Regions from separate parts of the Streptomyces sp. CO7 genome, predicted to be linked through region 2. Evidence: predicted binding sites of a transcription regulator. Region 2 holds the regulator's gene; the other holds the start of a gene.
The links. The regulator HrcA, encoded in region 2, represses chaperone genes, less so after heat shock. The targets are predictions, from matches to a motif close to TTNGCACTCNGNNNNNCNGAGTGCNAA.

Region 1: the regulator HrcA is predicted to act here: its motif matches at 2,023-2,049, upstream of groES (co-chaperone GroES).

Annotation. Positions count from the first base shown of each region.
Region 1 covers NZ_JBRIOU010000004.1:930,304-948,721, reverse strand. The annotation lists gene ACOV8S_RS17075 (hypothetical protein) at 1-680, shown strand, start outside; gene ACOV8S_RS17070 (class I SAM-dependent methyltransferase) at 703-1,905, opposite strand; gene groES (co-chaperone GroES) at 2,196-2,504, shown strand; gene groL (chaperonin GroEL) at 2,702-4,330, shown strand; gene ACOV8S_RS17055 (hypothetical protein) at 4,416-5,228, opposite strand; gene ACOV8S_RS17050 (hypothetical protein) at 5,225-5,776, opposite strand; gene ACOV8S_RS17045 (hypothetical protein) at 5,825-6,469, opposite strand; gene ACOV8S_RS17040 (hypothetical protein) at 6,587-7,012, opposite strand; gene ACOV8S_RS17035 (hypothetical protein) at 7,605-8,756, opposite strand; gene ACOV8S_RS17030 (hypothetical protein) at 9,010-9,444, opposite strand; gene ACOV8S_RS17025 (hypothetical protein) at 9,630-9,794, shown strand; gene ACOV8S_RS17020 (NAD(P)-binding domain-containing protein) at 9,862-11,292, shown strand; gene ACOV8S_RS17015 (GNAT family N-acetyltransferase) at 11,310-11,711, shown strand; gene ACOV8S_RS17010 (DUF6243 family protein) at 11,817-12,011, opposite strand; gene ACOV8S_RS17005 (SDR family NAD(P)-dependent oxidoreductase) at 12,143-12,919, opposite strand; gene ACOV8S_RS17000 (MOSC domain-containing protein) at 12,982-13,650, opposite strand; gene ACOV8S_RS16995 (LysR family transcriptional regulator) at 13,733-14,710, shown strand; gene ACOV8S_RS16990 (WhiB family transcriptional regulator) at 14,768-15,136, opposite strand; gene ACOV8S_RS16985 (response regulator transcription factor) at 15,540-16,151, shown strand; gene ACOV8S_RS16980 (sigma-70 family RNA polymerase sigma factor) at 16,445-17,020, shown strand; gene guaB (IMP dehydrogenase) at 17,243-18,418, shown strand, end outside.
Region 2 covers NZ_JBRIOU010000005.1:481,592-491,677, forward strand. The annotation lists gene ACOV8S_RS20665 (AMP-dependent synthetase/ligase) at 1-838, opposite strand, end outside; gene lepA (translation elongation factor 4) at 1,154-3,028, opposite strand; gene rpsT (30S ribosomal protein S20) at 3,264-3,530, shown strand; gene hemW (radical SAM family heme chaperone HemW) at 3,805-5,037, shown strand; gene ACOV8S_RS20685 (Uma2 family endonuclease) at 5,152-5,730, shown strand; gene ACOV8S_RS20690 (DUF3097 domain-containing protein) at 5,708-6,520, opposite strand; gene ACOV8S_RS20695 (MBL fold metallo-hydrolase) at 6,579-7,334, opposite strand; gene hrcA (heat-inducible transcriptional repressor HrcA) at 7,494-8,510, shown strand; gene dnaJ (molecular chaperone DnaJ) at 8,511-9,653, shown strand; partial or broken gene ACOV8S_RS20710 (RsmE family RNA methyltransferase) at 9,742-10,086, shown strand, end outside.

The DNA.
Region 1 (18,418 bases), on a different contig from region 2:
AGGGGGCGGATCGGGACACGGTCGACGGGTCCCGGCTGCTCGCCTGGCGGCCGCCTCTGATGCTCGGTGCGGCACTCGCGCCCGTGGCGCTCTCGCTGCTCTGGACCGCCGGGTGGCTGACGCTGCGGCAACGGAGGCCGGGGCGGCCGGCGGAGGGGCGAGAGGTCTTGGTCCCGGCGGCCGTCTGGCTGACCGCGGGGCTGGGCGTCGTGGCCTGTGTGCCGATCGGATTCTCGGCCGGAGGGCCGCAGGACGTGCTGACCCCGCTGGCGTGGCTGTACGCGGGTGCGGCGGTTGTGGTTGCTCCCGTGGCCGCGTGGCTCTCCTCCCGGCCGGTGAGGCAACGGCGCGAGATGCACATCCGGCCGGTGCCCCCCACGGGCGAACACGTGGTGCCCGGCTGGGTGCTCGGCGACGTGCCGTACAGCAAGGAAGGGTTCCAGTACCTGGTAGTCGGCCCCGGGCTGCTCGCCGCCACCCCCGACCCGGCCGGGCGGGTGGCACGGGTCCGGGTGCCCGCCTTGCGTGTGACGCGGGTGCGTGCGTCCTCGTCCGCCAGGAGCAGGCCGGACGGGACCTGCGTCGCGGAGTGCAGGGACGGCGACTGCGAAGTGCTCGTCATGGCGCGGGTCGCCGACATGCCGGAGGTGCTCGGCGCGCTGGGACCGGCGCCGTCCTGAGCCGGCGTCCCCTGATCCGCCGTCAGCGCGGCAGCGGGTGCCCCAGGAGCATCGTCGGGGCGCCCGCGACCCGGGTCAGGAAGACCGTGACCGCGTTCCGCCCCTGCGGCTTGGGAAGCGCCTTGCGGCGCAGTTCCTCCGGCTCGACCGCCGACCCCCGCTTCTTCACGGTGAGCGTGCCGACCTGCCGCTCCCGCAGCAGCGCCTTCAGCTTCTTGACGTTGAAGGGCAGCGTGTCGGTGATCTCGTACCCCGTGGCGTACGCGGTGGGCCGCGGCTCGTCGGCGGTGACGAAGGCGATGGTCTCGTCGATCAGCCCGCCGCCGACCTCCTCGGCGACCTCGGCCACCAGGTGCGCACGGATCACCGCGCCGTCCGGCTCGTACAGGTACCGGCCGACCGGGCGGACCTCCGGGTCGGGCAGCCCCCGGCCGAGCAGCCGGCGCGGGCCGGGAAGCAGCGTGGCGCACACCGCGCCGGGGCGGGCCGCCTCGCCGAACCAGAGGACGGCCTCCTTGACGTCACCGCCGTCCGAGATCCACTCCGCCTCGGCGTCCTCGGGCACCGCCTCGTGCGGGATGCCGGGGGCCACCTTCAGCGCGGCGGCCCGCGAGGCGCCGCGGGCGGCCCCGACCGCCCAGGACAGCGGCGGCGAGTAGGCCTCCGGGTCGAAGATCCGCCCCCGGCCGCCGCGGCGCGCCGGGTCCACGAAGACGGCGTCGTACGGGGCGGTGTCGATCTCGGTGACGTCGGCCTCCCGCACCTCGATCAGGTCGCTCAGGCCCAGCGCCTCGGCGTTGGCCCGGGCGACGGCGGCGGTCAGCGGGTCGCGGTCGACGGCCAGGACGCGGACGCCGGCCCGTGCCAGCGCGATCGCGTCGCCGCCGATCCCGCAGCACAGGTCGGCGACCGAGCGCACGCCGAGCCCGGCGAACCGTGCGGCGCGGTGCGCGGCCACCGGGGCGCGGGTGGACTGCTCGACGCCGTGCGGGGTGAAGAACATCCGCCGGGCGTCGTGCGCGCCGAACTTCGCGGCGGCGCGGTTGCGCAGCCGGGCCTGGGCCAGGGCGGACGACACCAGGGCGGGGGAGTGGTCCCGCCGCAGCCGGGTGGCCACGGCCAGCTCCTCGCCGGGCGTCACGTCCCGCACCTCGTCCAGCAGGGCGCGGCCCTCGGCGGTCAACAGCGCCGCGAACGCGGCCGACGGATCAGCGGTCTCACTCACCGCCCCATTGTCCCTGCCCGGGGCCGCAGGGCGGTCCCCGCCCGGGGCCGGAGGAGCCTCGTGAGCCGCCCGGGGGGAGTCCGACGGGCGCGTGACTTCACGCAACCCGCCGAGAAATTGGCACTCCGCTTGACCGAGTGCTAACCCCGGTCATAGTCTCAGCCTTGGCACTCGCCCCAGGCGAGTGCCAACACAGCGACGGGCAGGTCCGGCACCCGCGACGACGGATCGACCTGGTCGCCACCTCAGACAGTTAACCCCGTGAGATCTCCGAAGGGGGAGGTCGGATCGTGACGACCGCCAGCTCCAAGGTTGCCATCAAGCCGCTCGAGGACCGCATCGTGGTCCAGCCGCTCGACGCCGAGCAGACCACGGCCTCTGGCCTGGTCATTCCGGACACCGCCAAGGAGAAGCCCCAGGAGGGCGTCATCCTGGCCGTGGGCCCGGGCCGCTTCGAGAACGGCGAGCGCCTGCCGCTCGACGTCAAGGTCGGCGACATCGTGCTCTACAGCAAGTACGGCGGCACCGAGGTGAAGTACAACGGCGAGGAGTACCTCGTCCTCTCGTCCCGCGACGTCCTCGCGGTCATCGAGAAGTAGTTCACCCCGCTTCGCCGAAGCCTGCTCGACAGCTGCTCGCTTCCGCCGAAGCCCGCTTCTCCAAGAAGCATCGAGCTGCGCCCCGGACTCCCGCGCCATAAGCCGGGCGCCGGGGCGCAGTTCGCTTTTTCAAGACTTCGTATTGCTCCGACAGACGGCGATACACCGCATTCTCCCGAGAGGGCTGAACCGCTCCCATGGCGAAGATCCTGAAGTTCGACGAGGACGCCCGTCGCGCCCTCGAGCGCGGCGTCAACAAGCTGGCCGACACGGTCAAGGTGACGATCGGTCCCAAGGGCCGCAACGTCGTCATCGACAAGAAGTTCGGCGCCCCGACCATCACCAACGACGGCGTCACCATCGCCCGCGAGGTGGAGATCGAGGACCCGTACGAGAACCTCGGCGCCCAGCTGGTGAAGGAGGTCGCGACCAAGACCAACGACATCGCCGGTGACGGTACGACCACCGCGACCGTGCTCGCCCAGGCCCTGGTCCGCGAGGGTCTGCGCAACGTCGCCGCCGGCGCCTCCCCGGCCGCCCTGAAGAAGGGCATCGACGCCGCGGTGAAGGCCGTGTCCGAGGACCTCCTCGCGACCGCCCGCCCGATCGAGGAGAAGTCCGACATCGCCGCCGTCGCCGCGCTGTCCGCCCAGGACAAGCAGGTCGGCGAGCTCATCGCCGAGGCGATGGACAAGGTCGGCAAGGACGGTGTCATCACCGTCGAGGAGTCCAACACCTTCGGCCTGGAGCTGGACTTCACCGAGGGCATGGCCTTCGACAAGGGCTACCTGTCCCCGTACTTCGTGACGGACCAGGAGCGCATGGAGGCCGTCCTCGAGGACCCGTACATCCTCATCAACCAGGGCAAGATCTCCTCCATCCAGGACCTCCTGCCGCTGCTCGAGAAGATCATCCAGTCGAACGCCTCGCGTCCGCTGCTGATCATCGCCGAGGACGTCGAGGGCGAGGCCCTGTCGACCCTGGTCGTCAACAAGATCCGCGGCACGTTCAACGCCGTCGCGGTCAAGGCCCCGGGCTTCGGCGACCGCCGCAAGGCGATGCTGCAGGACATGGCCGTCCTCACGGGCGCCCAGGTCATCGCCGAGGAGGTCGGCCTCAAGCTCGACCAGGTCGGCCTCGAGGTGCTCGGCTCCGCGCGTCGCGTGACCGTCACCAAGGACGACACCACCGTCGTCGACGGCGCCGGCTCCTCCGAGGACGTCCAGGGCCGCGTCGCCCAGATCAAGGCCGAGATCGAGTCCACGGACTCCGACTGGGACCGCGAGAAGCTCCAGGAGCGCCTCGCCAAGCTGGCCGGCGGCGTGTGCGTGATCAAGGTCGGCGCCGCCACCGAGGTGGAGCTGAAGGAGAAGAAGCACCGTCTGGAGGACGCCATCTCCGCGACCCGCGCCGCGGTCGAGGAGGGCATCGTCTCCGGTGGTGGCTCCGCGCTGGTCCACGCCGCCAAGGTCCTCGAGGGCAACCTCGACAAGTCCGGCGACGAGGCCACCGGTGTCTCCGTCGTCCGCCGCGCGGTCGTCGAGCCGCTGCGCTGGATCGCCGAGAACGCGGGCCTCGAGGGCTACGTGATCGTCTCCAAGGTCCAGGAGATGGACAAGGGCCAGGGCTACAACGCCGCCACCGGCGAGTACGGCGACCTGGTGAAGTCCGGCGTCATCGACCCGGTCAAGGTCACCCGCTCCGCCCTGGAGAACGCCGCCTCCATCGCCTCCCTCCTCCTCACGACCGAGACCCTGGTCGTCGAGAAGAAGGAAGAGGAGGAGGCCTCGGCGGGTCACGGCCACAGCCACGGCCACTCCCACTGAGCCACCCCGCTCTCCCACCGAGGCCCGGCCTCCCGCTCCCCGCGGGACGCCGGGCCTCGGCGCGTGGCCCGTACGGACTTCGGCGTCACCGGTCCCCGGGGTACTGGTCGATCACGGTGCCGCCCAGTTCCTCGGCCGCTTCCTTCGCGTCCCCGGTGTCGCAGAGCATGAGCGTCCAGTTTCCGGCCGTGACGAAGTGCCGAGTGACGTTCTCCTCGGTGAGGAGCAGCCGGATGAAGTCGTTCCGGGCGGCCCGGCTGTCATGGAGCACGATGCCCGCGTCGTGCCCCCGGTCGGTGCCACCGCACGAGGTGCCTTTCGACTGCCTAGTCCGGCACATCAGGAGACCGCTCGGGCCCGCCTCCCGGTGGGAGCAGCCCACGGAGTCCTCCACGGCGTCGGCCAGCGCGCCGGTGTTCGCGTACTCGGGCTTCTTTGGGATGGGCGGCAGGTGGTACGGGGGCGGCAGGACGACGGCGTCGAGGGCTTCGGCGATCTGCTCGGAGTAGGAGGGCGTGTCGTTGGGCACGACGCGGAGGAACCAGTTGCCCGCGGCCACGACGGTGGTGCCACTGATGCGCCAGGCGGCGATGGAGTCGCCGATCTGGTCGCGGGTGCGTTCCTTCAGGTCGAATGCCTGTATTTCCGCCACCACGGCGGTGCCGTCGATCCGGGCCTCGCAGTGCAGACCGCCGGGCTGCCGGCGCAGGACGCGGCAGTCGATGCCCGCCCGCTCCAACGCGGACACCACGCCGTCGACTTTCTCGTACTGCGGACCGGTCGGCACGTTGGACGGCATGGGGGTGGGCGGCTCCGGCCTGCGGTCCTCGAGGGCACCGCAGGCGGTGAGCAGCAAGGCAGCCAGGAGGCCGACGAGCGGTCGCGCGATTCTGGTCATGGTGTGCTGTGGGCTCCTGGCGGGGTCGGTGCGGGTCCGGGGCTCGGCGAGGGCGTTCCGGGCTCGGGTTCGCCCGTGCCGGTTCCTGTGGAAGGTGTCGTCGTGTAGATCGGGTTGAGCGACACGTGGTGCCCTGCTGGTGTCTGTGACTCCAACTGCCGGAGGGCGGTGGCCCGGTCCTCGTCACTCAGTGCTTCCCAGGCCAACGCGTCGTCGAGATGTGCCTCGATCTTGTCCCAGTTCTCTCCCCTGGCCTTGATGTCTCCGCCGCGGTTGTCGGAGTCGTCGCCGTACTGCTCGTTCTTCTCCCGCACGTCGGGGGTGTCGGCCGCGTAGAGGGTGAACAACTGCTTGTCGGAGGTGGATCCGTACTCGCTCTCCTGCAGATCGAGCAGATGGTAGGCGCTGAGCCGGACGTTCAGCTCGGGGTTCTGCTCGATGATGGCGGCGAGTTCCGCGTCGCCCACCTGGCTGAGATACCTACCGTCCTCCAACCGGAAGGCGTTGTCGTGCTTTCCGGCGACGGCCCGGGCGGTATCGGGCTTCATGTGGGTGATGCCCAGGGACTTGTCCGGCTTGGGTCCGAGGACGAGCCCTCAGTTGAAGAACCGGCCGAATGCGGCGAGCGGACCACGCAGGCTGGGGTTGTGATTCTGGTACCACTGCTGTTCCTGCCACAGGATGGCCATCAACAACTTGCGGCTGATCCCGGTCTCGGCTGACGCCAGTTTCACCGCGTCGAGGATGTTCGGCGGCACATTGATCGGGTGCACGCCGTCAAGTCCGCCGGACAGGCGCAGTGCGATGGCCAACGGACTGTCGCCGGAGAGCGACTCCCTGGCCATCGCCGGATCGCCGATCAAGGTCAGGCCCTCTATGGTGCGCAAGTCCTTGGCAGCCTCGAGATCGGCCTTGTTCGCCTTGGCCAGCGCTTCCATGACGAGGTCGCGGGTGTCCGTGACCTGCTGGTACTCGGGGCTGTCCGGGGCCAGCAGGACGGGCTGGGCGAAGCCGACCCGGCCGCTCTCGTCGACCCTCAGACCGTGCCGGTGGGCGTAGTCCAGCACGCTGTTCAGTTCCCGCTGTGCCGCTGCGATGTCCTCGGCCAGATCGTCGTACACGCGCGCGAGCGCGCGCAGCGAAAGGGAGGCTGCCTCGTAGTCTCCGGCATGCTTGACGAACTTCTCCCGGGCCGCCCGGCCGGCGTCCCCCACCCAGCACTGCTGCAGCGTGGCGGCCATCTCGTCACGGGGCGACGCCCGCGAGCGTGTCGCATTGCCTGGCTGCTGCCAGGACGTCGTCGGCTGCGTCGCGCCACTGCTGCGGCCTGGCGGACGTCAGGTCGCTCACGGAGACCATCAGGCCCCCTCGAGCCAGTCCGCCGCCTTCTCGAGCTGGACGGCCACGGAGCCGTCGTCGCTGATCTGGCTGTCCATCGCCTTCGTGAGCGCCGCCGTGGCGTCCTCGACCATGTCGCCCAACTCGTGGAGACGGCTTTGCCATGCGCGCACGCACTGGTCGTTGGCAACGCCTGCGTCCCAGTCCCCATGGGCTTTGCCCACGGCCTCCGCGTCGTACAACTTCGTCTGTTCCTGGCCGTTGTCACGGGTCTCGCGCAGATTCGTCGCCGTGGCGCGAAGGGGGCTGTCGATCAGTCCCAGGTCCACGCCTCCGGTCCCGCGTGGCGCCGGCATGGCGGGTTCGACACCGGCAAGATTCATCCCCGTGTTCGCCCTGCGGAGCGCGTCTTCCTTGAGTTGTGCCCACTCGTCCTCGAACGACATGTGTCCCCCGTTGTTCCCCCGATGCGCATGCGCCCGCCGCACCCTGTGCGGCAACTCCACTGTCACGAGGGCCTCAACACTCTGCCAGCCCTTACTGCGCCAAATTCCGAATGGCCATTCGGGTGACTCTGGTGCGGAGAGGACGTGCCGGGCGGCCTTTCCCTCGGGCCGGTCGCGGTGTGTTCAGGGAGTGGCGCCAGGGGGAGGCAGAAGGGGGCAGGACTGCAACTTCACCGATGTCAGACGGACATGGATGACGCCCACAACAGGTGCAGGAACCTGACGGACACCGACAACGGGGACGGGTAATGCGCAAAGGACGTGTGGCCGGGGTCGCTTCCGTACTGCGGATTCGTCCTCCTCCGCAGCACAGAAGGCATCCCGTTGTCGGGAGCTCATTGGCGCCGATGGCATCGAGTGGTCGGAGAAGGCCCTATGGTGCCGGGATCGTTGAATCGTCCCGTGACGTGCAGGATGCCAGAAGTGATCGCGTCTTTCGCGCTGTTGCTTGCTTCATCCAGCTGTCTCGGTCCCGGAGCGCTACCGCCCGGTGGGCGACGACGACAGCCGACGAGCACCAGGGCCGCGGACGTCAGATCTCGGGCCCTTCCGGCATCGCGCCGAGGCAGCCCGGGCAGAGGGATTCGCCCTCGACGGGTCGAAACATCACGGGGGAGTCATGGCGAGGGCCTTCGCACTCCCGAAGGGGCCAGGGCTTTGGAGGCGTCTCGGGCAGCCGGCCGCCCGTACGGGCGGCGGGGAGCGGCGGCACCTCGGTGAGCAGGTAGCGCAGGAGGCCGCCGGGCCTGAGCACGGGGGCGCCGTCGGTGGGCAGGCCGCGCAGGATGTGGGTGCGGATGTCGCCGGGGGTGTGGCCCGCGACCAGCCAGCGGGCGGTGAGCCGGGTCAGCTCCGGGCGCATGGCGCGGGGGATGCCCCGGAGCTCCGGATCGAGCATCGGGAACGCTGCGACGAGTGCCCAGGCGAGGTCGAGCGTCTCCTGGGTGCAGTCGGGGGCGGCTTCCTCCTCCCGGGCGGGCGCGGGTTCCGGTGCCTGGGCGAATTCGGGCGGCCCGGGCGCGGGTTCCTGCCCCAGAGCCGCAGGGGCATGGTGTGGGCCGGGCTCACTCGCCACGTCCGCACCTGCGTGTGCCTCTGCCTCTGCCTGTGCGTCTGCGTCGCGGGCATCTGCCTCTGCGCCGCCGGCCTCCGCGTACGCGTCTGCGCCCGTGTCCGTGCTGTCGTCCGCGTCCGGTGTCGCCCCCGGATGGTGGGAAGTCTTACCCAGCTCATTCGTATTGCGGAGGGAAGGACCGTCGGACAGCGGGGTGGTCGGCCCACCGGCGGCCGGAGGGCGGCCACTCGGCGCCGCCTGCGGCGACACCCGGTGAACGGTGTCCCTCCCTTGCGTCGGCAGGGCGGCGAGAAACTTGTCCGCCTCGGCCGCCCGCAGCGGCACGCTGGAGACGAGCTGCCGGGTGGCCCAGCGGCCACGCTCGATCTGCACACGCCGCTCATGGACGTAACCCTCGGCGATGAGCTGACGCTTGGCGGTGGTGAAGGCCGACCCGCCGATGCGGGCGCGCTTCGCGGTCTCCGACAGCGTCTCCGTCGCCCCGGGCGGAAGGGAGAGCTGCCAGGTCAGGACGCGGGCCGCGTCCGAGGACAGCCGTGGGTGCCGGATGATCTCGTTGGCGAGCTGGGTGAACGCGCGCGTGGGCGCGATAAAGTTGCGGCAGATCACTGTGGGAGGCCTACTTCCCGTCGTGGTTCAGGCCCTCGTGGACGGGTGCAACCGTCCCGGGGGCCATTTTGTGTGCGCCAACCGGACCCACCCTGGGGCAGGTTGACGAGACGACGCTACTGCACATTGCGTAGCGGTTCGGATGCGTTCGGTGAATATGCCCGAGTCTGGGGCGCTTTCCCGGGGCCGATTCACTCCCAGGAGTAACGCCCGCTCCAGGCCCAACGCTTCGGTGGGCGGAGCGCGTGTCGGGCTACGGGCCCTGCAGGCGGAGGTGCCACCAGGGCGGCGGCGAGGTGAGGGCCGGCCAACGGCGGGCGGCGGTGGGGTCCGGGAGGGTGCGGCGTTCGAACTCGGCGTCGAGTGCGGCGACGATGCGGGTCAGTTGGCGGCGCGGGCCGACCGGCAGGGCGTGGAGGAGGGATTCCACGTTGTCCCGTGCCTCGACCGGGTCGCAGCACGGGCAGTCGCCGGGGGGTACGTAGAGCCACCGGCCGGGGCGGCGCAGGAATGCCTCGTAGGTCAGCAGCGCCTCGGCGAGGAAGCCGGGTGAGAACCTCCGCGCTTCGAGGCGCCTGACGGCTGTCGCGGCGTCCCTCCGCAGGCCGGGGACGCTGCTGAAGGGGCGGGTCCGGACGGAGGCGGACCAGGTGCGGGCGCGGACGGCGCCGGGCGGCCTACGCGGCATCGCCCTTTCGGGTCGGGGTCATGGCCGCATGGTGGCACGGCCTCGGCTGCGGAGTCCTCCGGTTTTTCGGCCGGTCGCGCCAACCGCGCAGATTTGATGAACGTCTATGTTGACGTTCGTCGAATCGCTCTGCCATGCTGGGCTCGTCAAGAGATCGATGTCCGTCGATATGAGGAGTGCTCGGCATGTCTTCCCTGCGTACCGCTCTTGCCGCCGCCCGCGTGCGCCGCACCGCCGCGGACTTGGTCCGGGTCAGCTACTCGGAGCGCACCGGCGAGGTCTGCACCCGGTCGTGCCGCGCGGAGGCGGCCCGGGAACGCGCCAGGACGCTCGCACTGAGATTCCACTGACCGCCCGCGTCGCCCGCTCACGCACGCACCGTCATCCACCGCCCGTCCCGCCAGACCTGGAGTCGTCATGACTGAGCAGCAGCTTCCCGTCGTCGTCATCGGAGCCGGCCCCGTCGGCCTGGCGGCCGCCGCACATCTCACCGGGCGCGGACTCACCCCGCTCGTGCTGGAGGCGGGGGAGACCGCCGGGGCGGCGGTGCGGGAGTGGGCCCACGTGCGGCTCTTCTCCACCTGGAGCGAGCTGGTCGACGCCGAGGCCGAGAAGCTCCTCGCCCCCACCGGCTGGACCCGCCCGGACCCGTCCACCTACCCCACCGGCGGCGACTGGGCCGAGCGGTACCTGCGGCCGCTGGCCGACGTCCTCGGGGAGACGGTCCGCTACGGGGCCACCGTCACCGGCGTCTCCCGCGTCGGGCGGGACCGGGTGGTCGACGCCGAGCGCGAGGACCAGCCGTTCACCGTGCACGTCACTTACGCCGACGGCGGCGAGGAGCGGCTCCTGGCCGCCGCCGTGATCGACGCCTCCGGCAGCTGGACCCTGCCGGGACCGGCCGGGGGCGACGGTCTGCCCGCCCTGGGGGAGAAGGCCGCCGCGGACCGCGTCACCTACCGCGTGCCCGACCTGAACGACCCCGCGGCGCGGGCCCGTTACGCCGGCCGCCGCACCGCCGTGATCGGCTCCGGCGCCTCGGCCTTCACCGCCCTGGCCACCCTCGCCGAGCTGGCCAGGTCCGGCGACGGCGCCGGCACGCACGCCACCTGGATCCTGCGCCGCGGCATCTCCGGCTCCACCTTCGGCGGCGGCACCGCCGACCAGCTCCCCGCCCGCGGCGCCCTCGGCCTCGCCGCCAAGGCCGCCGTGGAGCAGGGCCACGCCGCGGCGGTCACCGGCTTCCGCACCGCCTCCGTGGAGCGCGACGGCGACGGGCGCCTCGTGCTCACCGCCGAGGACGGCCGCCGCCTCGACCCCGTCGACGAGGTGATCGTCCTGACCGGGCTCCGCCCCGACCTGTCGTTCCTCTCCGAGATCCGTCTCGGCCTCGACGAACGGCTGCAGGCCCCCGTGGAGCTGGCCCCGCTGATCGACCCCAACCAGCACTCCTGCGGCACGGTCTACCCGCACGGACACCGCGAACTCGGGCACCCCGAGCGCGACTTCTACATGGTCGGAGCCAAGTCCTACGGCCGCGCCCCGACGTTCCTGGCGCTCACCGGGTACGAGCAGGTCCGCTCGGTGGCCGCCGCGCTGGCCGGTGACACGGAGTCCGCCGACCGCGTCGAACTGGTCCTCCCCGAGACCGGGGTCTGCGGCGGCGCGGGCCTCTTCGACACCCCCGCCGCGCAGTCCCCGGAGTCCGCGGACAGCGGCTGCTGCTCCCCGGCCTCCTCCGTCGTCCAGGCCCCGCAGGTCGTCGAGCTCGGCCTGCGCCCGGCCGGGAGCGCGAGCCAGGCGGACAGCCCGGGCCAGGCGGAAAACGGCGGCGGCTGCTGCGGCTGAGGGCCTAGCCTCCCCGCATGACGATCACGTACGAGTGGCGCGGTGAGGTCGGGGAGGCGGAGCTGGAGGCGTTGCACGCCGCGGCGTTCGGCCGTCCGCCGGGGGAGGGCGGATGGACGGGCCGGCTGCGGCGGCACAGCCTCGGCTGGGTCTGCGCCCGCGAGGGCGGGATCCTGGTGGGGTTCGTCAACGTCGCCTGGGACGGCGGCACGCACGCGTTCCTGCTGGACACGGCCGTGGCCCCGGACCGCCAGGGCGAAGGCATCGGCGCCGCCCTGGTCCGCAGGGCGGCCGAGGAGGCCAGGGGCGCGGGGTGCGGGTGGCTCCACGTCGACTTCAAGGAGCCGCTGCGGGCGTTCTACTTCGACGCCTGCGGCTTCCGGGCGACGGCGGCGGGACTGCTCGACCTGACGTCCTGAGGGCGTGCCCGGGGCGCGGTCGCGGTCGCGCGGTGGTGCGCGGGGGAAACACGTGGGGCCGCCTCCCTCTTCGAAGAGGGAGGCGGCCCCACACGTGTCAGCGCGTCACTGCTGCGCGCCCTGCCCCGGCTGCGTGCGCTCGCGCATCCTGCGCAGCAGTTCACGCTTCTGCTCGGCGGCCGTCTGCCGGCTGTTCGAGCTCGCGGTGACGGAGGCCTGCTGGTCGGAACGGGACAGCTTCTTGCGCTGTCCGCCGACGCCGAGCATGTCGTTGCGTCGGTTGGCCATGGGGATCCCCATCGGTGAGTGGTGGGCTGCAACACGGCTGGGTCATGACGCCCACCGGAATCGGAACTGCCCCGGCTGCCCGTAGCCTAACCGGCCCCGTCGCGGGCCACCCTCCGTGAGGGACCGCCCGCTCGGACGGCGCCTCAGCGGCCGGGGCCGTACTTGCGGCCCGCCGAGGAGGAGACGCCGCCGAGCAGGTTGCGCGGGACCAGCTTGGTCAGGCCGAGCAGGGCCTTGTAGCGGGGGTCCGGGATGGAGACGGTCCGCCCGCGGGCGAAGTCGTCGAGGGCCGCGGTGACGACCTTGTCGGCGTCCAGCCACATCCAGCCCGGGATGTTGCCGGTGCCCATGCCGGCCCGCTCGTGGAACTCGGTGCGCACGAACCCCGGGCAGAGCGCCGTCAGCCGGACGCCGTCGGCGGCCAGGTCGCGGGCCGCGCCCTGGGTGAACTGGACGACCCAGGCCTTGGACGCGCCGTAGGTGCCGCGCGGGACGAAGGCCGCGACCGAGGCCACGTTGATCACGCCGCCCCGTCCGCGCTCGCGCATCCCCTCGACCGCCGCGGTGGTCAGCCGCAGCACGGCCTCGCAGTGGACCTTGAGCATCCGCAGCTCGTCGGCGACCGGGACCTCCAGGTAGCGGCCCTTGTTGCCGAAGCCCGCGTTGTTGACCAGCAGGTCCACCGGGTGGCGCCGGTCGGCGAGGCGGACGGCCACCGCGTCGATGCCCTCGTCGGTGGCCAGGTCCGCGGTGAGCACCTCGGCCTCGATGCCGTGCCGGTCGTGCAGTTCGGTCGCCTGCGTGCGCAGCCGCTCGGTGTCCCTGGCCACCAGCACCAGGTTGTGCCCCCGGGCCGCCAGCCGTCGTGCGAAGGCGGCCCCGAGGCCGGCCGTCGAACCTGTGATCAGAGCCGTAGTCATGGGGTCAGGTTATGCAGGCGGTGACGCGTGCAGGAGGCGGGGCGTCCGGTGGGGAACGCGGGTCAGGAGGACTGCCGCGCCATGTACTTGTGGACGGCCGCGCGCTCCTCCTCGGGAAGGTCCTCGCCCGCCTCCAGCAGGCGGGGCAGCAGGGCGCGCTCCAGGGTCACGGCGCGGAAGCACAGGGCGATCGTCACCTCGTGGTCCGGGCGGCGGACGACCTCCACGGCGTCGCCGGCGCGGACCTCGCCGGGGCTGACCACCCGGAGATAGGCGCCCGGCGCCCCCTTCGCGGTGAAGCGCTTCACCCACTGCGGCTCGGCCATGTGGCCCTGGAAGGTGTTGCAGGGGATGCGAGGCGAGGTGACCTGGAGGACGACGTCCGGCCCGACGCGCCACCTCTCGCCGATGCGCGCGCCGGAGACGTCCAGGCCCGAGACGGTGAGGTTCTCGCCGAAGACCCCGTTGCGCAGCGGGCGGCCGAGCTCGCGCTCCCACTCGTCCAGGTCCTCGCGGGCGAAGGCGTAGACCGCCTGGTCGTCGCCGCCGTGATGACGCAGTTCGCAGATGGCGTCGCCGCTCAGGCCGCTCGCCCCGGCGCCCTTGGGGCCGGGGGCGGAGATCCGGACGGGGCCGTCGGCCGGCCGCTTGTCGATGCCGGTGAGGCCGTCGGGGTGGCTCGTGTAGGTGACGGCGGAGGCGGAGCCGAGGTTGATCGAGAGGACCTTCATGAGCGGCACGGTAGCGCCACCCCGCCCAAAGCGGGAGGAAGTTTTTCCCGCCGCACTCCAAGGCTGACTTATGCTCGGAAGGGTGATCGAAGCTCGTCATCTCCGAGTCCTGCGTGCCGTCGCCGCCACCGGTTCCTACTCCGCCGCGGCGCGGGAGCTGGGCTGCACCCAGCCCGCCGTGAGCCAGCAGATGAAGGCGCTGGAGTCCTCGGCGGGCACGCCGCTGATCGTCCGCGCCGGGCGGGGCATGCGCCTCACCCAGGCGGGCGAGGCGTTGGTGCGCCACGCGGCGGGCATCCTCGCGGGTCTGACCGCCGCGGAGGAGGAGGTCGCCGCGATCGCCGGGCTGCGGGCCGGGCGGGTGCGGCTGGTGTCGTTCCCCAGCGGAAGCTCCACCCTGGTGCCGACGGCGCTGGCCGCGCTGCGGGCCGAGCATCCCGGCACCCAGGTGTCGCTGGAGGAGGCGGAGCCGCCGCGTTCGGTGGAGATGCTCCGCGCCGGCGACTGCGACGTGGCGCTGGCCTTCCGGTACGGCCGCGCGGGGGATCCCTCGGAGGCGGGCTCAGGAGCGGTGACCGGCCAGGGCGCGCGGGCGGGAGCCGGCCAGGGCGCGCGGGCGGAGTCGGAGGAGTGGGACGACCTGGTGGTGCGGCCGCTGCTGAGCGACCGCCTGGTGGGTCTGGTGCCCGAGAGGCACCCGCTGGCGGCCGCCGAGTCGGTGGGCATCGGCGAACTGGCGGGGGAGCCGTGGATCGCGGGCTGCCCCCGGTGCCGGGGGCAGCTGGTGGAGGTGTGCGCCCAGGCGGGCTTCACGCCGCGGATCGACTTCGCGACGGACGACTACCCGGCGGTGGTCGGGCTGGTCGGCGCCGGGCTCGGGGTGGCGGTGCTGCCCCGGCTGGCCGTGGAAGCGGTGCGGGGGCGGGGCGTGCGGGAGGTCCGCGTCGAACCGGCGGTGCGGCGCGAGGTCGTCGCCCTCACCCTCGCCGACCTGGAACACGTCCCGGCCGTGGCGGCCACCCTCCGTCAGCTGGAGCGCGCGGCGGCCGCCCGGGGCTGAGCCCGGGGCGTCCCGGGCCGCAGAAACGTTTCACTCGTGACCGGCGACCGCGGCCCGCTAGTCGATGCCCTCCGCGTCGCCGTCGGGCATCGCCCCGTGGCCGCCGTGCGCCCCGTGGCCCCCGCGGTCCGGCACCGGCACCAGGCGGTGGCGTGCCCGCCCCATCAGCTCCTCGCGTTCGTCCTCGGTGAGGCCGCCCCAGACTCCGTAGGGCTCGCGTACCGCCAGGGCGTGTGCCGCGCACTCCGCCCGGACCGGGCACCTCATGCACACCTCCTTGGCCGAGTTCTCACGGGCGCTGCGCGCCGCCCCGCGTTCCCCTTCCGGATGGAAGAAGAGCGAACTGTCGACCCCGCGGCAGGCGGCGTGGAGCTGCCAGTCCCACAGGTCCGCGTTAGGACCGGGAAGGCGGGAGAAATCAGCCATGACGTGTCCCCTTATTGCTGGTTGCCGGTTCGGCGACCGCGTACCCGCGATCAATGAAGATCTACGAACGATCTAAGGAGATGAAAATATGACTCATTGCGAATCTAGTCACAGACACCCGCAAAACGGAAGAAATGGAGCCAATCAGGTCAGACGGTCTGAGGAAAACTTGTGTGCATGCTGTGTGTGACCGAGAGGTGATGACCCCCTCACGTAGAGTGCTGAAGGCGGCCTTTCTCCCCGTAACTCTTTCGAGTGACCGTCGTTGAGAGGGCGAGGCGGTCGACGGAACAAGCGCTCGGGTGGATGATCCGAGAGGCCCACCAAGGATCGACCGCACAGGTGACGATTTCGTACCAGCCTGGAGGCTCAAGGTGACGCGCATCAGCTGCGGAGGGCGGTCATGACTTCCGTCCTCGTCTGTGACGACTCCCCGCTTGCCCGAGAGGCGCTCCGCCGCGCGGTCGCGACCGTGCCCGGCGTCGAGCGCGTGACGACGGCGGCCAACGGCGAGGAAGTCCTCCGCCGCTGGGGTGCCGACCGCTCGGACCTCATTCTCATGGACGTCCGCATGCCCGGCCTGGGCGGTGTCGAGACGGTCCGCCGCCTCCTCTCCGCCGACCCCGGGGCCCGCATCATCATGCTGACCGTAGCCGAGGACCTGGACGGTGTGGCGCTGGCCGTCGCCGCCGGCGCCCGCGGCTACCTGCACAAGGACGCCTCCCGGGCCGAACTGCGCGCCACGGTGACGCAGGCCCTGGCGGACCCGACCTGGCGGCTCGCCCCGCGCCGGCTACGTTCCGCCGAGATGGGCGCCGCGCCCACGCTCACGGCGCGCGAGATCCAGGTCCTCGAGGGCATGAGCCACGGCCGCTCCAACGCCGAGATCGGCCGCGAGCTGTTCCTCTCCGAGGACACGGTCAAGACCCACGCCCGCCGGCTCTTCAAGAAGCTCGGCGCCTCGGACCGGGCACATGCCGTGGCGCTCGGCTTCCGGTGGGGTCTGGTCCGGTAGGACCCGTCGGTGGGTCGCCTCGATGACTGCGTCAGGGCGGGGTGCCGGAGATCCCTCCGGCGGACCCCGCCTGCCGCACCTGTGACGGAGACTGCAGAACCTCCTGACGGGTGCCCGATGCTCGTTTCGCCGCGGATGCCGCATCCTTGAGATGTGGAGTTCTCGGGGACGAGTCGGTCGAGCGGAAGGGGAGGGCGCAGCGGATGAGTGCCGGCGCACCTGCTCATAACGCTTCGGTGCACAACCAGGGCCGCGGCGGACCCGCCTCGCGGGCTCCGGTGCACCATGGAGCGATGCGCGACGACGAGACGACGGTGATCGGTGCCCTCGTCCATCGTGCCGTCGACGGGGACGAACAGGCGACGCACGACCTGCTGGCGCGGGTGCACCCGCTGGCGCTGCGCTACTGCCGCACCAGGCTGTCCCGGCTCCCCGGCGACGCCCGCCACTTCGTGGAGGACCTGGCGCAGGAGGTCTGCGTCGCGGTGCTGCTGGCGCTGCCGCGCTACCGGGACACCGGCCGGCCCTTCGAGGCCTTCGTCTGCGCCATCGCCGCCCACAAGGTCGCCGACCTGCAGCGGGCCGCGATGCGCCACCCCGGGTCCACGGCGGTGCCGTCCGACGAGATGCCCGAGCGGCCCGACGACTCGCTCGGTCCCGAGGAGCGCGCGCTGCTCAGCAGCGACGCCGAATGGGCCAAGAAACTGCTGGCCAACCTCCCGGAGAACCAGCGCGAGCTGCTGCTGCTCCGCATCGCCGTCGGCCTGACGGCGGAGGAAACCGGCCAGATGTTGGGAATGTCACCCGGCGCCGTCCGGGTCGCCCAGCACCGTGCGCTGAGCCGTCTGCGGGCGCTCGCCGAGCAGTGACGGTCACCGCCTGCGACGTCCGCACCGGCGGTTTCCGGCCACGGTGCGGATCCTGCCCGGTGCGAGGCGTCCTTCCGCGCGCCGGCCGGTCGCCCGCTCACCCGTCGTAACCGAACGCGGTGCCGTCCTGTCACCCGCCGTGCCCACGAATGGTGGAATGCCGGGGCGCCGGATCCCGTTAGCATGGACATCCGCACCGATCAAGGCCATGGGGAAGGTGTCATGACTGCAAACGTCGACGGAGTGCCCGCCAAATTCGCGACGCTCGGGCTGACCTACGACGACGTGTTGCTGCTACCGGGAGCGTCGGACGTCCTCCCGAACGCGGTCGACACCTCCACCCGGATCTCCCGGAACATCAAGGTGAACATCCCGCTGCTGTCCGCGGCGATGGACAAGGTCACCGAGTCCCGGATGGCCATCGCGATGGCCCGCCAGGGCGGCGTCGGCGTGCTGCACCGCAACCTGTCGATCGAGGACCAGGTCAACCAGGTCGACCTCGTGAAGCGCTCCGAGTCCGGCATGGTGACCGACCCGATCACCGTGCACCCGGAGGCCACCCTCGCCGAGGCCGACGCGCTGTGCGCCAAGTTCCGCATCAGCGGCGTCCCGGTCACCGACCCGGCGGGCAAGCTGCTCGGCATCGTGACCAACCGCGACATGGCGTTCGAGTCCGACCGCACCCGCAGGGTGCACGAGGTCATGACGCCGATGCCGCTGGTCACCGGCACGGTCGGGATCTCCGGCGCCGACGCCATGGAGCTGCTGCGCAAGCACAAGATCGAGAAGCTTCCGCTGGTCGACGGCGAGGGCGTCCTCAAGGGCCTCATCACGGTCAAGGACTTCGTCAAGGCCGAGCAGTACCCGCACGCCGCCAAGGACGCCGAGGGCCGGCTGCTCGTCGGCGCCGCCGTGGGCGCGAGCCCCGAGGCGCTGGAGCGCGCCCAGGCGCTGGCCGCCGCGGGCGTGGACTTCCTCATCGTGGACACCTCCCACGGCCACAACAGCAACGCCCTGAGCTGGATGGCGAAGATCAAGTCCGCGGTGCACGTGGACGTGATCGGCGGCAACGTCGCCACCCGTGACGGCGCGCAGGCGATCATCGACGCCGGCGCCGACGGCGTGAAGGTGGGCGTCGGCCCCGGCTCCATCTGCACCACCCGGGTGGTCGCCGGCATCGGCGTCCCGCAGGTCAGCGCCATCTACGAGGCGTCCCTCGCCGCCCGCTCGGCCGGTGTGCCGGTCATCGGCGACGGCGGCCTGCAGTACTCCGGCGACATCGGCAAGGCCCTGGCGGCCGGCGCGGACAGCGTCATGCTGGGCAGCCTGCTGGCCGGCTGCGAGGAGTCCCCCGGCGAGCTGCAGTTCATCAACGGCAAGCAGTTCAAGTCCTACCGC
Region 2 (10,086 bases):
GCCGCACCACCGGCAGGTTCTCGATGATCTTGTCGACCCGGCCGTCGACGGCGGTGACGTGACCGACCTCGATCTGGCTGGAGAGCAGGACCTTGCCGAAGACGTGCGCCAGCGGCAGCCACAGGTACTGCACGTCCTCCGTGGTGACCAGGCCGGTGGCGGCGATCGCCTTCGCCATGTACGACCAGTTGTCGTGCGGCAGGCGCACGCCCTTGGGGCGGCCGGTGGTGCCGGAGGTGTAGATCAGGGTGGCCAGCTGGTCCTTGGTGATCGCGGAGACCCGCTCCTTGACCAGCTCGGGGGACTTCTCCAGACGGGCCGCGCCGCGCCGCTCGAGCTCCTCCAGCGTCAGGACGGTCCCGTTCGTCTCCACGCCCGCCGGGTCGATCACCACGATGTGGGTGAGCGAGGGCAGCTCGTCCTTCTTCTCCAGCGCCTTGGCCACCTGCGAGGCGTCCTCGGCGATCAGCACCCTGCTGCCGGAGTCGGAGAGGATGAACGCCGACTCCTCGGCGTTGGTCGAGGGGTAGACCGTGGTGGTGGCCGCGCCCGCGCAGAGGATGCCGAGGTCGGCGAGGATCCACTCGACGCGGGTCGCCGCCGCCAGCGCCACCCGCTCCTCCGGGGCGACGCCCAGGTCGATCAGGCCCGCCGCGATGGAGAACACGCGGTCGGCGGACTGCTTCCAGCTGAGCGACGTCCACTCGTCGGGGCCCTGCCCGGCGGACGGCACCGGGTAGCGGTACGCCTCGGTGTCGGGCGTGGCCTCCACGCGCTCCAGGAACAGGTTCGCCACACTCGGCGGACGGTTATCGATCAGGGTCTGTGTGTCGCTCACGACAATCCTCCGGGGCCCGCCCGCAGTACGTGCGGCCGGCTCGGCCACTACTGACGGCTGCTGGTGCGGCTGGCTGGTTTGCTGCTGGCTGATGAACGGCTGAACGGCCTCGCGTGTCCCTGCTTAACTCGCGAGTAACTGAGGAGACGGCATCAGGGTAAGGGCCGACCCTGCGGTATGTAAGAGGCTACGGGCAGGCATTTGCGCAGTTCTTCCGGCCGCGCGACGCCGAAGGGCCCGCCGCGGCGACGCGACGGGCCCTTCCGGCGGGACTCCGGTGTCCGCAACTGGGCGGACTCCCGGTCCACTTCCGGCCTACTTCTTCCCCTTGCCGGACGACGCGCTGTCGTCGCTGGAGAGCACGGCGATGAACGCCTCCTGGGGGACCTCCACGGAACCCACCATCTTCATCCGCTTCTTGCCCTCCTTCTGCTTCTCCAGCAGCTTCCGCTTCCGGGAGATGTCACCGCCGTAGCACTTGGCGAGGACGTCCTTGCGGATGGCCCGGATGGTCTCGCGGGCGATCACCCGGGAGCCGACGGCGGCCTGGATCGGCACCTCGAAGGCCTGCCGGGGGATGAGCTCGCGCAGCTTGGCGACCAGCCGCACGCCGTACGCGTACGCCGCGTCCTTGTGGGTGATCGCCGAGAAGGCGTCCACCTTGTCGCCGTGCAGCAGGATGTCCACCTTGACCAGGCTGGACGTCTGCTCGCCGGTGGGCTCGTAGTCCAGCGAGGCGTAGCCGCGGGTCTTGGACTTCAGCTGGTCGAAGAAGTCGAAGACGATCTCCGCGAGCGGCAGCGTGTAGCGGATCTCCACGCGGTCCTCGGAGAGGTAGTCCATGCCGAGCAGCGTGCCGCGACGGGTCTGGCACAGCTCCATGATCGCGCCGATGAACTCCGACGGCGCGAGGATCGTGGCGCGCACGACCGGCTCGTACACGTCGTTGATCTTGCCCTCGGGGAACTCGCTCGGGTTGGTGACGACGTGCTCGCTGCCGTCCTCCATGACCACGCGGTAGACCACGTTGGGGGCGGTGGCGATCAGGTCGAGGCCGAACTCGCGCTCCAGGCGCTCGCGGATCACGTCCAGGTGGAGCAGGCCGAGGAAGCCGACGCGGAAGCCGAAGCCCAGGGCCGCGGACGTCTCCGGCTCGTAGACCAGCGCCGCGTCGTTGAGCTGCAGCTTGTCCAGCGCGTCGCGCAGCAGCGGGTAGTCCGAGCCGTCCAGCGGGTACAGGCCCGAGAACACCATCGGCTTCGGGTCCTTGTAGCCGCCCAGCGCCTCGGTGGCGCCCTTGTTCAGGGTGGTGACCGTGTCACCGACCTTGGACTGGCGGACGTCCTTCACGCCGGTGATCAGGTAGCCCACCTCGCCGACGCCCAGGCCGTCGGCCGGCAGCATCTCGGGCGAGTTGGTGCCGATCTCCAGCAGCTCGTGCGTGGCGCCGGTCGACATCATCCGGATGCGCTCGCGCTTGTTGAGCTGGCCGTCGATCACACGGACGTAGGTAACCACGCCGCGGTACGAGTCGTAGACCGAGTCGAAGATCATCGCGCGGGCCGGGGCGTCCTTGACGCCGACCGGGGCCGGGATGCGCTCGACCACGCGGTCCAGCAGGTCCTCGACGCCCACACCGGTCTTCGCGGAGACCTTCAGCACGTCGGAGGGGTCGCAGCCGATCAGGTTGGCGAGCTCCTCGGAGAACTTCTCGGGCTGCGCGGCCGGCAGGTCGATCTTGTTCAGCACCGGGATGATCGCGAGGTCGTTCTCCATCGCCAGGTACAGGTTGGCGAGCGTCTGCGCCTCGATGCCCTGGGCGGCGTCGACGAGCAGGACGGTGCCCTCGCAGGCGGCCAGGGACCGGGACACCTCGTAGGTGAAGTCGACGTGCCCGGGGGTGTCGATCATGTTCAGGATGTGCGTCGGGTTCTGCTGCGCCCCGTTCCTCGGGGCCCACGGCAGACGCACCGCCTGGGACTTGATCGTGATGCCGCGCTCACGCTCGATGTCCATGCGGTCGAGGTACTGGGCGCGCATCTGCCGCTGCTCGACGACGCCGGTCAGCTGGAGCATCCGGTCGGCGAGCGTGGACTTGCCGTGGTCGATGTGCGCGATGATGCAGAAGTTGCGGATCAGAGCCGGGTCGGTACGGCTCGGCTCGGGCACATTGTTAGGGGTCGCGGGCACGCAGGGTCCTGTCTCTTGAGGCGCCTTATGCCTCGGGTCGGATCTGTACGCAGCCTCCATCGTCCCATGGCCCGGCCCCTGTGACGGGTTTGGGCCGCTCGTCGGGCGACTGGTAGCCTGGGTGGCTGTGTCTCCACGCCCGCGTGTCATGCCTGTGCGCGGAGGCTCACCCAAGAAAATCACACGGCCCGCGAGGCCTCGGCCTCGTGTGCCAAGAACCTGAAAAGGCTCCTTCGTGGCGAACATCAAGTCCCAGATCAAGCGGAACAAGACCAACGAGAAGGCCCGGCTGCGCAACAAGGCCGTCAAGTCCTCTCTGAAGACCGCGATCCGCAAGGCCCGCGAGGCCGCTGCCGCGGGTGACACCGAGAAGGCGACCGAGTACCAGCGCGCCGCTGCGCGTCAGCTGGACAAGGCCGTCTCCAAGGGCGTCATCCACAAGAACCAGGCCGCCAACAAGAAGTCGGCGCTTGCTTCCAAGGTCGCCGGCCTCCAGGGCTGAACCGCCCCGGTCCGTTTGTGATCTGAACGACTGAACGACCGCCGGTAGGACCCAGAGCGGGCCCTCTCTCATCCGCTCCCGACCGGCACCAAGGGTCCGTACGCGGCCTGCGTTCGCCACGCGGGTACGGACCCGGCACCCTTTTCAGCGCCCCGGCCCTCGTGCCGCCTTCCCCAGGCGGTCCGGAGGCCGGGGCGTCGGTCTTCCCGGGCACGGTCCTCCGGGGGCCGGCGGTCCTCCCGGGCAACGACGCGGGTGGGGGACAATGGTCCCCATGCCTTCCGCACTCCCCGACGGCGAGCCCGTCCCCGCCGACGGCGCGTTGCCGGCCTCCGCCCTCGAGGGCGCCCCGGAGCGCCCCCTCGGGTTCTACCTGCACGTCCCGTACTGCGCGACCCGCTGCGGGTACTGCGACTTCAACACCTACACCGCCACCGAGCTGCGCGGCAGCGGCGGCGTGCTCGCCTCCCGCGACAACTACGCGGACACCCTCGCCGAGGAGGTCCGCCTGGCCCGCAAGGTGCTGGGCGACGACCCCCGCCCGGTGCGCACCGTCTTCGTCGGCGGCGGCACCCCCACCCTGCTGGCGGCCCGCGACCTGGTGCGGATGCTGGACGCGGTCCGCCAGGAGTTCGGCCTCGCCGAGGACGCAGAGGTCACCACCGAGGCCAACCCGGAGACCGTGGACCCGGCCTACCTCGCCGAGCTGCGTGAGGGCGGCTACAACCGGATCTCCTTCGGCATGCAGTCCGCCCGCCCCCACGTGCTGCGGATCCTCGATCGCACCCACACCCCGGGCCGCCCCGAGCAGTGCGTCGCCGAGGCGCGCGCGGCCGGGTTCGAGCACGTCAACCTGGACCTGATCTACGGCACGCCGGGGGAGTCCGACGACGACTGGCGCGCCTCGCTGGAGGCCGCGCTGGGCGCCGGTCCCGACCACGTCTCGGCGTACGCGCTGATCGTCGAGGACGGCACCGGGCTGGCCCGCCGCATCAAGCGCGGCGAGGTCCCGATGACCGACGACGACGTGCACGCCGACCGCTACCTCATCGCCGAGGAGATGCTCTCGCAGGCCGGGCTCGACTGGTACGAGGTCTCCAACTGGGCCGCCTCCGACGCGGCCCGCTGCCTGCACAACGAGCTGTACTGGCGCGGCGCCGACTGGTGGGGCGCCGGACCGGGCGCGCACAGCCACGTCGGGGGCGTGCGGTGGTGGAACGTGAAGCACCCCGGCGCCTACGCCGCGGCCCTCGCCGAGGGGCGTTCCCCGGGCGCCGGGCGCGAGCTGCTCTCCGCGGAGGACCGGCGCGTCGAGCGCATCCTCCTCGAGCTGCGGCTGGTGGACGGGGTCCCGCTGGACCTCCTGCGCCCGGCCGGCCGCGCCGCCGCCGACCGCGCCCTCGCGGACGGCCTGCTGCGCCCGCAGTCCTTCGCCGCCGGCCGCGCCGCCCTCACCCTCCGCGGCCGCCTCCTGGCCGACGCGGTGGTCCGGGACCTGGTGGACTGAGCGGGCCCGCCACTCGTGCGAGTGACTCCGTGCGGTTCGGCCCCTCCCGTGCCTACGCTGTTCGTAAGCTGCCGCTGACAGTGCGCGACGCGGCGGACCGGGAGGCTCACGGAGATGACCGCTGTGGACGAGCGAGGGATGGCCGACTTCTTCGCGGACTTCGAACCGCCCGAAGGCGCCAAGGCGGAGCTTCTGCGGGGGGACATCGTGATGATGGCCGGCCCCGATCTGGTGCACAACCGGATCGTCACCGAGGTGCAGGACCAGATCCCCCGCACCCGATGGGAACGCCTGCAGACGCAGGACGTGGACATCGTCGGGGAGGCCAGCGAGCCGGTGCCCGATCTGGTGGTTCTCGAGGCGGGGCGCGGCCCGGCATCGGGCCGGCTGCTGCCGTCGCACCTGATCACGCTGGTGGTCGAGGTGGTCTCCCGGACCAGCGTCGACCGCGACTACGGTGTCAAGCGGCTGATCTACGCGGCCGGCGGGGTGCCGGGCTACCTGATCATCGATCCGGTCATGGCGCACTGCGTGTTGTACACCGAGCCGGCAGGACAGGGCGAGGACGCCGACTACCAGGTACAGCGGATCACCAAGTTCGGCGATCCGCTGCCGGTGGGCCCGCTGGGGATCGAGCTGGAGACGGGAGCCTTCGGGGCGTACGAGGGGGTCAGGCCTCACTCGAGGCCGTGACGAAGTCGATCAGTTCCTCGACGCGGCCCAGGAGCTCCGGCTCCAGGTCCTTCCAGTCACGGACGCGGGAGAGGATGTGGCGCCAGGCGGCGCCGGTGTTGTCGGGCCAGCCGAGGGCGCGGCAGACACCGGTCTTCCAGTCCTGACCGCGGGGGATCACCGGCCAGGCCTCGATGCCCAGGGCGGAGGGCTTCACGGCCTGCCAGATGTCGATGTAGGGGTGGCCTACCACCAGGGCGTGGTCGCTGGTGACTGCCTCGGCGATGCGCCACTCCTTGGAGCCGGGCACCAGGTGGTCGACCAGGACGCCCAGCCGGGCGTCGGGGCCCGGGGCGAACTCCTCGACCACGGCCGGCAGGTCGTCCACGCCCTCCAGGTACTCCACGACCACGCCCTCGACGCGCAGGTCGTCGCCCCACACCTTCTCGACCAGCTCCGCGTCGTGCCGCCCCTCCACGTAGATGCGCCCCGCGCGGGCCACCCGTGCCCGCGCGCCGGGGACCGCGACGGAACCGGAGGCGGTGCGCGAGGGGCGCCTCGGGGCGGCCGCGGCGGCGCGGACCAGGGTCACCGGTCGGCCCTCCAGCAGGAAGGCGGCCGGGGCCAGCGGGAAGACGCGGTGCTTGCCGTGCCGGTCCTCCAGGGTGACCGTGCCGGCCTCGCAGCCCACCACGGCGCCGCAGAACCCGGTGGCGGGGTCCTCCACGACCAGACCGGGCTCCGCGGGCACCTCGGGTACCGGCTTGGGCTTCTTCCACGACGGCGTGAGGTCGGAGGAGTACTGGCGCATTCGGCTGACGATAGGAGAAACGGCGGGGCTCGCCCAGGCGACACGCCCTCCCGCACCGTCACCAGGCCGTGCCGAACCTCCGGGACAGTTCCTCCCGCTGCCGCCGGACGAACGCGGCGTCCACCACCGCCCCGTGCCCGGGCACGTAGAGCGCGTCCTCGCCGCCCAGCTCCAGCAGCCGGGTGAGGGCCGCCGCCCAGCGGGAGGGCACCGCGTCCTCACCGGCCTGCGGTTGACCGGACTCCTCGACCAGGTCGCCGCAGAACACCACCGGGCGCGGACCCGGCACCAGGACCGCCAGGTCGTGGGCGGTGTGGCCCGGCCCCATGGCGGTCAGCACCGGGCGGACGCCGCCGCCCAGCTCCAGCACGTGGTCGTGGTGCACCTCGTGCCGCGGCACGGTCAGCGACTCCAGCGCCGTGTCCGCGGCCTCGGCGGTCAGCCCGTTCGCCACCGCGTCGGCCCGCAGCGCGTCGCGCCCCTCGGCGGAGGCCAGCAGCGCGCCGCAGCCGACCACGGCGTGCACCTCCGCGCCCGCGAACACCCCGGCGCCGAACACGTGGTCGAAGTGAGGATGGGTGAGGGCCACATGCGTGATGCGCCGCCCTTCCCCCAGCAGTTCCTCGGCCTCCTGGCGGATCCGCGTGCCCTCCGCCACACTCGAGCCCGCGTCCACCAGCAACGCCCCGCCGGGGCCGGCCACCAGGCCCACCGTGCAGTCCCAGACGGGCAGCCGCAGCCGCCCCACGCCGGGGGCCAGGGCCTCCCAGCCGAGACTTTCCCCTCCACCAGGGGCTTCCCACGTCACGCTCATGGGGCGACGCTATCGGGACCGCCCTGCGACCGCCCTTGCCCGCGCCGTACCCTCCGGCCGTACACTGACTGGTAATGACTGGCACTCGCGGAAGCCGAGTGCCAGTCGACGCAAGGGGCAGAAGCGGTGAGGCCGAGCCGACATCCGGAGGTGTGCGCGATGCTGAGTGAACGCAGGCTGCAGGTGTTGCGCGCCATCGTCCAGGACTACGTCGGGACCGAGGAGCCGGTGGGCTCCAAGGCCCTCACCGAGCGGCACAACCTCGGTGTGTCCCCCGCGACGGTGCGCAACGACATGTCCGCGCTGGAGGAGGAGGGCTACATCGCCCAGCCCCACACCAGCGCGGGGCGGATCCCCACCGACAAGGGATACCGGCTCTTCGTCGACCGGCTGGCCGACGTGAAGCCGATGACCCAGCCCGAGCGGCGCGCCATCCAGAACTTCCTGGACGGCGCCGTCGACCTCGACGACGTGGTGGCCCGCACGGTGCGGCTGCTGGCGCAGCTGACCCGGCAGGTCGCGGTCGTCCAGTATCCGTCGCTCACGCGTTCGGCGGTGCGGCACGTGGAGCTGCTGGCGCTCGCGCCGGCCCGGGTGATGCTGGTGCTGATCACCGACACCGGCCGGGTCGAGCAGCGCCTGATCGACTGCCCCGCCCCGATCGGCGAGAACACCCTCGCCGACCTCCGCGCCCGGCTCAACAGCCGGGTCACCGGGCGCCGGTTCACCGACGTCCCGCTGCTGGTGCAGGACCTGCCGGAGGCCTTCGAGCAGGAGGACCGCGGGACGGTCGCCTCGGTGCTCTCCACCCTGCTGGAGACGCTCGTCGAGCGGACCGAGGAGCGGCTGATGATCGGCGGCACCGCCAACCTGACCCGCTTCACACATGATTTTCCCCTCACCATCCAGCCCGTCCTGGAGGCGCTCGAGGAGCAGGTCGTGCTCCTCAAGCTCCTTGGGGAGGCTCAGGATTCGGCCATGACCGTCCGTATCGGTCATGAGAACGAGTACGAGGGACTCAACTCCACGTCCGTCGTGTCGGTGGGCTACGGTTCGGGCGGCGAGGCAGTCGCCAAGCTCGGCGTGGTCGGACCGACCCGCATGGATTACCCGGGAACGATGGGAGCAGTACGCGCAGTGGCACGGTACGTCGGACAGATCCTGGCGGAGTCGTAAGTGGCCACGGACTACTACGCCGTACTCGGCGTGCGCCGCGACGCGTCCCAGGACGAGATCAAGAAGGCGTTCCGGAGGCTCGCCCGCGAGCTGCACCCGGACGTCAATCCCGATCCGAAGACGCAGGAGCGGTTCAAGGAGATCAACGCCGCCTACGAGGTGCTCTCGGACCCGCAGAAGAAGCAGGTCTACGACCTCGGCGGCGACCCGCTCTCCCAGGCCGGCGGCGCCGGCGCGGGTGCGGGCGGCTTCGGGGCCGGCGGCTTCGGCAACTTCTCCGACATCATGGACGCCTTCTTCGGCACGGCATCGCAGCGCGGACCGCGCTCGCGGACCCGCCGCGGCCAGGACGCCATGATCCGGCTGGACGTCGAGCTGACCGAGGCGGCCTTCGGGACCACCAAGGAACTCCAGGTCGACACGGCCGTGGTCTGCAAGACCTGCCACGGCGAGGGCGCCGCCCCCGGCACCTCCGCGCAGACCTGTGACATGTGCCGCGGCCGCGGCGAGGTGTCCCAGGTGACGCGGTCCTTCCTCGGCCAGGTCATGACTTCGCGGCCCTGTCCCCAGTGCCAGGGCTTCGGCACGGTCGTGCCCAACCCGTGCCCCGAGTGCGCGGGCGACGGCCGGGTGCGCTCGCGCCGGACGCTGACCGTGAAGATCCCCGCCGGCGTGGACAACGGCACCCGGATCCAGCTGGCCGGCGAGGGCGAGGTCGGCCCGGGCGGAGGCCCGGCGGGCGACCTCTACGTCGAGATCCACGAGCTGCCGCACGAGACGTTCCAGCGGCGCGGGGACGACCTGCACTGCACGGTGACGATCCCGATGACGGCGGCGGCGCTCGGCACCAAGGTGCCGCTGGAGACGCTCGACGGCCGCGAGGAGGTCGACATCCGTCCCGGCACGCAGTCCGGGCAGTCGATCCCGCTGCACGGGCGCGGCGTCACCCACCTGCGCGGCGGCGGGCGCGGCGACCTCATCGTGCACGTCGAGGTGCTGACGCCGACGAAGCTGGACCCGGAGCAGGAGCGGGTGCTGCGCGAACTGGCCAAGCTGCGCGGGGAGGAGCGGCCCACCGGGCAGTTCCAGCCCGGTCAGCAGGGGCTGTTCTCCCGGCTGAAGGACGCGTTCAACGGGCGCTGAGGCGCCCCTCGGGGGTCGTCGCGGACCGGTGCGGTCCGCGGCGGCTCCCGTTCATTTCCTGCTTCGACCACCGCGCCTGGAGGCGTAGTTGACCGCCCCCGTCTTCGTCGTCGACGAGCTGTCGCCGCACGGGTCCACGTATCTCCTGGACGGCCCCGAGGGCCGGCACGCCGTGTCGGTCAAGCGGCTCCAGCCGGGCGAGGCGGTGGTGCTCACCGACGGCCGGGGCCACTGGGCCGAGGGCGTCGTCGAGGCCGCCGAGGGCAAGGACCGGCTGGTCGTCGGCGGGCTCGCGGAGGTCCGCGAGGAGCCCGTGCCGAGCCCGCGCATCACGGTGGTGCAGGCGCTGCCCAAGGGCGACCGGGGCGAGCTGGCGGTGGAGACCATGACCGAGACCGGGGTGGACGCGATCGTCCCCTGGTCCGCGGCGCGG